2 regions of the Brevibacillus sp. 7WMA2 genome follow, and region 2 is predicted to be linked to the other one. Evidence: a T-box and tRNA genes for the amino acid it is inferred to sense, from the RefSeq annotation. Region 2 holds a T-box; the other holds one or more tRNA genes.
The links. The T-box of region 2 lies ahead of argS (arginine--tRNA ligase). A T-box ahead of a tRNA ligase gene usually reads a tRNA of that ligase, here a tRNA-Arg.

Region 1: it encodes a tRNA-Arg, which carries the amino acid that the T-box ahead of argS (arginine--tRNA ligase) is inferred to sense. The anticodon was not compared.

What each region holds. Positions count from the first base shown of each region.
Region 1 covers NZ_CP048799.1:3,375,536-3,379,965, forward strand. The annotation lists gene GOP56_RS14085 (sugar-binding transcriptional regulator) at 1-363, opposite strand, end outside; gene GOP56_RS14090 (glutaredoxin family protein) at 518-817, opposite strand; gene rpoN (RNA polymerase factor sigma-54) at 868-2,253, opposite strand; tRNA gene GOP56_RS14100 (tRNA-Arg) at 2,517-2,591, shown strand; gene GOP56_RS14105 (stalk domain-containing protein) at 3,181-3,696, shown strand; gene ytzI (YtzI protein) at 3,789-3,896, opposite strand; gene GOP56_RS14115 (hypothetical protein) at 4,149-4,409, shown strand.
Region 2 covers NZ_CP048799.1:80,587-85,016, forward strand. The annotation lists gene GOP56_RS00430 (hypothetical protein) at 1-153, shown strand, start outside; gene argS (arginine--tRNA ligase) at 295-2,007, opposite strand; T-box leader at 2,212-2,476, opposite strand; gene GOP56_RS00440 (hypothetical protein) at 2,531-2,836, opposite strand; gene GOP56_RS00445 (YjcZ family sporulation protein) at 3,096-3,194, opposite strand; gene GOP56_RS24275 (YjcZ family sporulation protein) at 3,247-3,543, opposite strand; SAM riboswitch class I at 3,569-3,668, shown strand; gene metH (methionine synthase) at 3,778-4,430, shown strand, end outside.

The sequences.
Region 1 (4,430 bases), 2.1 Mb from region 2:
TTCCGATACGTCCACGTCACCAGCAACCACAATTACTTTAGGAATATGTAAGATGTGTTGTAATTGTAGAGCAAGGTCGTTAAAGCCGAACAGTTCATCTGCCATAGAATCCATCTCTTTTAAAAGCTGGATTCCCTCTTCCGTACAGCTCATACCAATCGGGCTGACGTGAATTAAGCCCATATCTTTGAGGAGCTCTACTTCTGACCTGAGGATGCGCTCAGTCGTTTGTAAATTCTGTGCTAACGCCCTGCGACCGACAGGCTGCAAATGACGAATCGACTGCATAAGATCGTATCGTTTACGCAATACTTGTACGAGGTCGGGAACAAGCTTGTTTTGGATATTTAATAAAGTACGCATTCCACACTCATCCTTTTCCAGTCTCAACGGGACTCCAAACGTCCCACATCATACAAATTATGTCCCGCAGCTTTCAAAAAAATAAGCAGAATGCTTACTCTTAATGTAGCATACACTCTGCTAGCTGACAAGAAGCCAAAAGAGAAATCTTAATTTATTCACATTTACCCATTTTTTCTTGCAAATATAGGCGTAATTCCTCCTCGGTAACAACCGAGTCTACAGATACAAAAGCTTCTAGCCCGTTAATCTCAACTACAGGAATCGTAAACATGTACTTTTCCTCTAATCGCATATCTAAAGTAATGTCGACAACTTTATACGTGATCGGAAATTCCTCAGCTAATCGTCTGATATGTTCCTCAACATCATCACACAAGTGACAGCCGGGCCTACCATATAAAATCATTTCAATACGATCTGATTGTAATCCTTTGCTTTCTTCGCTAGCCATGGTAACGGGTTGGCTCCTTTATCTTCTCTTATTTTACATTCTTTTTATCATTACAAAAAGCGTTTTCGTTTAGCAGACGATGAGATCAGCATTTCCTCTCGATACTTAGCCACGGTACGCCGGGAGATTTCAATCCCTTCTTTCTCCAGCAATTCCGCTAGCTTTTGATCCGAATATGGTTTATTCCGATCTTCTTTGTCAATGAAAGCTTTAATTCGTTTCTTCACGCTTTCTGAAGATGCCGCTTCTCCACTTGCTGTGGACAGGGCCGAAGTAAAGAAGTACTTTAATTCGAAAACACCGCGGGGAGTTTGTACATATTTATTACTGGTAGCTCGACTGATTGTAGATTCATGCAATTGAACTCGCTCTGCAATATCTTTTTGCGTCATCGGTTTTAAATAATGAATCCCTTTCTCAAAAAAGTCATTCTGCAAGTCAACAATCGCCTGTGTTACACGCAACAGGGTCATTCTTCTTTGCTCTAGACTTTTTGCAAGCCACACCGCTGCATTTAGTTTTTCATGAACAAATTGCCGAGCCTCATCCTTCTCGGTTTTCTCTTTTAGCATTCGTTCATAAAAGGGATTGATAGACAATCGCGGTAACGAAGAATCGTTGACAATGACAATATACTCTCCCATTACCTTTTCAACTGTAACATCAGGCACAATGTAGCGTATATCTGCGCTGCTATAAGCCACTCCAGGTCTCGGATTCAGCGTACGAACCAAATCAGCAATCCGTTGTACATCCCCTACGCTTATATGAAGCTGTTCAGCAATTTTTCCAAAACGATTATTTGCCAGATCAACTAGATGATGCTTAATGACTTCTACGATATGTTCGTCATCCTGTCCCTCATGCTCTAGTTGTAACAGCAAGCATTCTTCTAGCGAACGCGCAGCTACACCAGCCGGGTCTAAATGCTGAATCACTCGAAGAACATCCTCTACCTCCTCCAAATCAACTCCTAACCGCTCCTTAATGTCAGTGACAGGCACTTCTAGATAACCTCGCTCATCGAGATTTCCTATAATATATTGGGCAATCTGACGTTGTACTGGCGTCAATCTTTTTACATAACCGAGTTGTTCTTCTAAATGAGAAAATAAGGTGGTTCGTGTATCACTCACATAATCTAGAGGATTGTAGGCGCTTTCATCTCTGTTGACTGAAAAATCATTATGCCCCGGATTATTCAATAATTCCTTCCAATCAAAATCCAAGCTCTTTTCCCGTTTATCTACAGGCAACGGTTCTTGGGCAACCGCAATTTCCTGAAGATCAATCACTGGATTTTCGATCGCTTGTTCCTGCAAATAATTCATCAGATCAATGGCCGAAAACTGCAATATCGTAATAGCTTGACGCAATTCAGGCGTCATCACTAACTTTAACGTCTGTTCTTGATACAAACCTAAGCCCATATTCATATTGCATTCCTCCTCCCGTCAGAAACCATCAAGCTGTCGATAGCTCCAACAACTTCTTTCCACCCTTCCTTACTCTCTTCCTCTATTATAGCGTTCATGCAATTTTCCTGCCAAGACGTATCTTGTATTGGCACACTTATCATACAGTATATCAAGATTGGCTCGGCAAAGACTCTTCTTTGTTGCTCTTTTTAATCATACAGTAAAAAAGTTGTCCTATGCTCCATTTTCGTATATAATAAACTTTGTTGTCTGAAACATATGCGCCCGTAGCTCAGTGGATAGAGCAGCGGTCTCCGGAACCGCGTGCGTAGGTTCGATTCCTATCGGGCGTACCATATTAGGTAAACCTCGAAGCCTCCGTTTATTACGGAGGTTTTTATGTGTGTAAAAATGAAGCTGCATCTAATTTTAGCTGATTCTTCAAAAATGATATCCATTACATAATTCCTTTGCTATAATATTATCAGATTATTCTAAAAGTTGGTGATATTTATGCGGAAGGTACTATTTTGTGTAGGGTGGTTAACAATGTCATGGATGTTTCTTTATGTAGTAATGCTTCTGCGATAAACACTAACCTTGTCCAAGCAACAAATGCCTTTAGATGACTAGGTATTTCTGAAAGCGCAATCATCTTGTAACTAATTACTACTAAGCAAGTGGTTCTTTCTACTCAGTTTTGCTTTCTTTATCAGCTTTCTTTGGCCTCTGTAGTGCTTGAGAATGAGATGACACTCCAGTAATCCTATGATGAAATGAAATATCTCACATGATACGAGGTTTTACAGGGCGAAATACTAAATTTCTACCTATTATTTATGATCGTTAGATACAATTTCCTATTACCCACGACTTTTGCAGATTTTGTCATCATTTGTCATACTGTGATTAACAAAAATAAAGATAAGTGGGGCTTATTTACGTATGGGTAAGTTAAATGTAAAATCGTTAGCAATTGGCATTGGAATCGGGGCTCTATTATCCTCCTCTATCGCCTATGCCGCTTCAGAAATGGCTGTCAAACCAGATATGGAAAAGCCTATTACTTTTTACTTCGATGGTGTACCTAAATCACCACCTGTTCAAACACAAGGATTTCTTTACAAAAATACAGCATATGTCCCTGTTCGTTTTGCAGCAGAAAACCTTGGCAAACCGATCGTATACGATGGGAAATCGCTCTCTGTCTACATCGGTAAACTCCCGACAAGCAAAACCTATTCTAAGTATCAAGCTGTAGAATTGGTACGCCAGAAATATGGGAAAGAGGTACCGGAGAATTTCACGATTGCCTACGATCACGATGATGAACGCGGAAATTATGTTATCCAGATTTATCAAGAGGTGGTAAATAACTTCCAGAGCGGAGATCGTTATATTAACACCTACGGCTGGTATATCGTAAACCCTAATACCGGTGATATTAAGTCTTTGTTTTAACGTAATAGCAATTATTATGTGATCTTTTCTATCTAACAAAATTTCTCGTCTTATAAAAGGAAAACACACCTGCATGCGGTGTGTTTTTTCTTTTACTCATCTATATCGTCTATTTTGTTTTTGTAAGAATATCCTTTATTTATGGCCCAAATCGAACATCCAACTATGATACCGACAATGACAACAACAGCAATAATCATGGAACTCAATTTCCATCACCCCCGTTTGTTTGGTGTACAGTCCCCCTTACATTGTACAGAACATTCAAAAACAAACCAAGGGAGTAAAGCTTCCTCTGCACAATGCATAATTATTTACGTATAATAACCCGTCTGCCTCCGTATGATCTAGTGCTGTTGTTACATAATAACCATAAAACAATTCCACGAACAAATGTTTTGTGCACAACCTGTTGATAACTTTGTGGATAAATACTAGGGAGGCCTATCAATATGGAAGAACAATTATTTCTCATTTATCAGGAATCAAATGAAGATGAATGCCTTCTAACAATCCAGCCCTATTTAACTTCAGAGGAATTAGCGGAGGCAATTAGTCGCTTAGAACATCGAGACATTACAGACTACACCATTATTAAAGGAAAAAAAATGAAGGCAAAAATGAGGGTCATGATTGACCTAACAGAAGATACTGGAAAAGATTTGAAGGAAGAAGACCCCCATAAGTCGAATGAAGAAAAGGATTTAGAGTAACGAAATTTTTAAGATGAAACT
Region 2 (4,430 bases):
GATAAGGCAATGCTATATCGTGGTGTTGACCCTATTGGAACTGTAAAAATAGAGCCTGTTTCCCTACCGAAAAAACTGATTGAGCAATTAGCAAAGGCTTGGTTCTTGACACCAAAACCAGCTATTGAACCGAAAATAAACGAAAAAGAGTAAAAGGAACATAGATGAGAGGCGTTTTGGTAAAGCAGGATTAAAAAGAGGAGGGGAAGCCCTCCTTTTTTGGATGAGTTGAGTTGGATGAATTTTTGACCAAAAATAAAAGGGCGCCCATTGTGTTAGGGGCCCTTATTTTTCTTACATTTCCTCAGGAGCTTCCAATCCCAATAGACGGAGTCCTTCTTTTAGTACAACAATAACTGCTGCAACCAATTGTAGGCGAGCTTGTTTTACTTGCTCATCCTCTGCGACAATGCGGACATGCGCGTAGAATTTGTTGAAGGTTTGAGCCAGATCAATTACGTATTTTCCAATCTGCGAAGGATCGAATTGATCGCGAGCCTTTTCCAGAATGCTTGGGAACTGCAAGAGAGTAGTAATGACTGCCCATGCTTCTGGGCCCTCTAAAGCATTGTCTACTACGGTTACAGCTCCTGGCTGGTACCCACCTTTTTTCAATAGAGAGCAAGCGCGGGCATGAGTGTATTGAACGTAAGGCCCTGTTTCCCCTTCAAAAGTAAGCATTTCTTCCCAGGAAAAGTTGACATCGTTTAAACGATAATTTTTCAAGTCATGGAAGATAACGGCACCTACACCAACTTGGCGAGCAACCTGTTCTTTATTTGCAAGAGAAGGATTTTTGTCTTGGATTACTTTTAATACGTCTGCGATTGCTTGGGACAATACTTCTTCCAACAGAACGACTTTCCCTTTGCGGGTGGACATTTTTTTACCATCTTTTAACATCATGCCAAATGGAATGTGATGCATATTGTTAGCCCAGTCATAGCCCATTTTTAGCAAGACTTTAAATAGCTGTTGGAAATGCAGGCGTTGTTCTCCGCCAACCACATATAATGCTTTTCCAAAATCATATTGCTCATGGCGATACAAAGCAGCAGCTAGGTCGCGGGTTGCGTAAAGGGTAGCACCGTCACGTTTTTTAATTAAGCAAGGAGGCATGTCGTACTCATCCAGAGATACAACCATTGCGCCTTCGGATTCTGTTAACAATCCTTTTTCCTCTAATAAATCAACAACGCGATCCATTTGATTATTGTAGAATGCTTCTCCATTGAAGGAGTCAAAGGATACACCCATTAATTCATAGATCTTTTTAAATTCTTGTAAGGATTCGTCGCGGAACCATTGCCATAATTGCTGGGCTTCTTGATCGCCGTCCTCTAATTTCTTGAACCATTCACGGCCTTGATCTTCCAGTGTTGGATCGTTTTCTACTTCTTCATGGAAGTGTACATACAGCTTGAGCAATTCTTTAATAGGCTCAGCTTTTACTTTATCTTCATCGCCCCATTTTTTATAGGCAACAATCAGTTTACCAAATTGTGTACCCCAGTCCCCTAAGTGATTGATGCGAACTGGCTGATAGCCATGCTTTTCCATGATGTTTGCAAGTGCATTCCCGATAACGGTTGAGCGCAAATGCCCCATCGAGAAGGGTTTAGCAATGTTTGGAGAAGATAAGTCGATTGGTACCTTTTTACCAGCACCAGCAGTAGTCGCGCCATATGCAGACCCTTGCTCTAGAATCGTTTTAATACAAGCGGTTATAACGCTGGTTTGATCATAAAACAGATTGATATATGCATTTGTCACCTGTACATCCTGTAAGAAAGGCAGAGAAATCTTAGAAGCTAGCTCCGTTGCAATCATTGGTGGTGCTTTGCGTAGAGCTTTAGCTAATTGGAAGCAAGGGAAGGCTAAATCACCCATTTGTGGGTTAGGAGGAGTTTCGAGCATGCCAAGGACACGTTCGCAGGAAAAATCCTCTACGCCCATTTCAGTTAGAGCAGCAGAGATTTGTTCAGCTACTAGTTGTTTGTAATTCATGTTTATTTCATCCTTTCTTTTTAATCAACCTAAACTTTCAGGGAATATGTAATCATTCCGTGGAAAAGTGGGATACAACATAAATATAACCATAGGTATACAAGCACAGAGCGCTTTGATTAGACACAGCATACGATGTTCAAAGCAACAACAGCAAAAAAACCCCCCGTCTCTTTTGGATAGATATCAGTAAAAATCAATCCGTAAAGAGACGAGAGGTTATTTTATCATACTCCCGCGGTACCACTCTTCTTGTTCTTTTCAATTAGACCAATAAATGATCGTAATTGGAAAAAACCTGCTTGATAGCTGTAACGGGCAAACCCGGCAAGCTCTATACATTGTCAATAGACAAGATTCAAGCTGCGTCTCCGAGGTGCGCTTCATCATGGACGTTCTATCAGGCTTCCACCAATCCTGACTCGCTAGTAGCACGAACCATCATTACTCTCCTCATCATCGAGTACATGGCTATATAGCGTCTAGTATACCCAACAAAAGACATTCTAGCAAGCAAGGTTTATCAGTGGCTCTTATTTTGCTGATCCCATTGTGCAAAATAAGATTTGGTAAGGGAATGATATGCTTCCCTACCAAATAAAAGACCCATGGCTTGACCGGTTGATAAAGGAAGATAGTATTCATAGGTTTCATGATTACCGCCTGTCATAAGATCATGGTGGTGAATTTGGTCATGCAAATAGTGCTGTTCACTCTCATGATGTTTTACGACAGTGTAGATTTCAAAGTCCGTCTCTTCTAGTACCTTTACTGGAATCAATGAGGCCTGAAACACAGATGTATGTAAATAGGCTAGATTGTTTTCCATAAAAAACCCTCCATCTATCTTCCTTTTTATCCTAGCAGAGGGCCATTATTTCTACAAGCGAAGGAAAGAATGGATAAGAGATGAAAGGGGCATGTGCCTGCCCCTTCCCCTCTCCTATATTGGTGAGTGTACAAACCTGAGTAATGTTTTTGGGTTTCCTTATGGAGGTATGAAACATTGTAGAATCATGTAGAGGTGGGCGCAGATAAAAAAGAGCGTAATCGAATTCAGGTTTGCCGGTGAAAGAGCTTCTTATATTTTAGCAGCAGCCGCAAGAAATGATGACCAGTAGGATGAACAGCACTAAAATGAAGCTGAAATTATCACCGAAGAAATTTCCGCAGTAAGATGTACTCATGAAAGAATTCCTCCTTAAAGGTTATATGTTTGAAGGTGTCGCTACACGGTTGCTAGTTATCGCAGCAGCTGCAGCTTATGATTACCAGCAGAATGAACAACACTAGAATGAAGCTAAAACTTCCGCCTCCCCAGTTACCGCAAAACGATGTACTCATCTGGCAATTCCTCCTTCGCTTTGTTATTCTACAGTCTATACATATCTGTCTATCTGGTGTGGGCTTATGCCTAAGGGAAGCAAAATTTGGGCAGCAGACTACAAAAAAATAAAAGATTGGCAGATAATCCATTGACGCCAATAATATCTGAATGTTAAGATACCTGTATTCAAAAGACGAACAAAACGTCATATGGACATTTAACTAAATATGATTTCTCTTATCTAGAGAGGCGGAGGGACTGGCCCGAAGATGCCTCGGCAACCGATAGATCAGGTGCCAATTCCAGCAGGGCTGTTTGCCTTGAAAGATAAGAGGGGGTAAGTTCCTACTTAACGAACATTAGTAATCCTCTTCTTGCTTTCAGGCAGGAAGGGGATTTTTTTATTTGCCAAGTCTAATGGAGATTACGGAGGGATATAGGGGATGAACAAACCAACATTGCAAGAGCAGCTAGCACGAAAAATATTGATACTCGATGGTGCAATGGGAACGATGCTACAGCAGGCTAATCTCACAGCGGACGATTTTGGCGGTGAGGAATATGAAGGCTGCAACGAACTATTGAATGTAACAAGACCAGATGTCATCCGGCATATTCATGCTACCTATTTTGAAGCAGGTGCTGACATTGTGGAAACAAACACATTTGGAGCAACTGATGTTGTTTTGGCTGAGTATGACATAGCAGATCGAGATTATGAACTTAATCTGGCGGCTGCACGTATTGCTAAAGAAGTAGCAGATGAATTTAGCACGGAGTCGTGGCCACGTTATGTAGCAGGCTCTATGGGGCCCACTACGAAAACCCTTTCGTTAACAGGGGGCGTTACATTTGAGCAATTAATTCATGCGTACTATTGTCAGACTAAAGCATTGATGGAAGGTGGGGTAGATTTATTACTGGTGGAAACCTCACAGGACACATTGAACGTAAAAGCTGGCGGCATTGGCATACGTCAGGCATTTCAGGAGCTTGGCTATGAGCTGCCTATCATGATTTCTGGAACAATCGAACCGATGGGCACGACTCTGGCAGGCCAAAACATCGAGGCTTTTTATGTATCGATTGAACATCT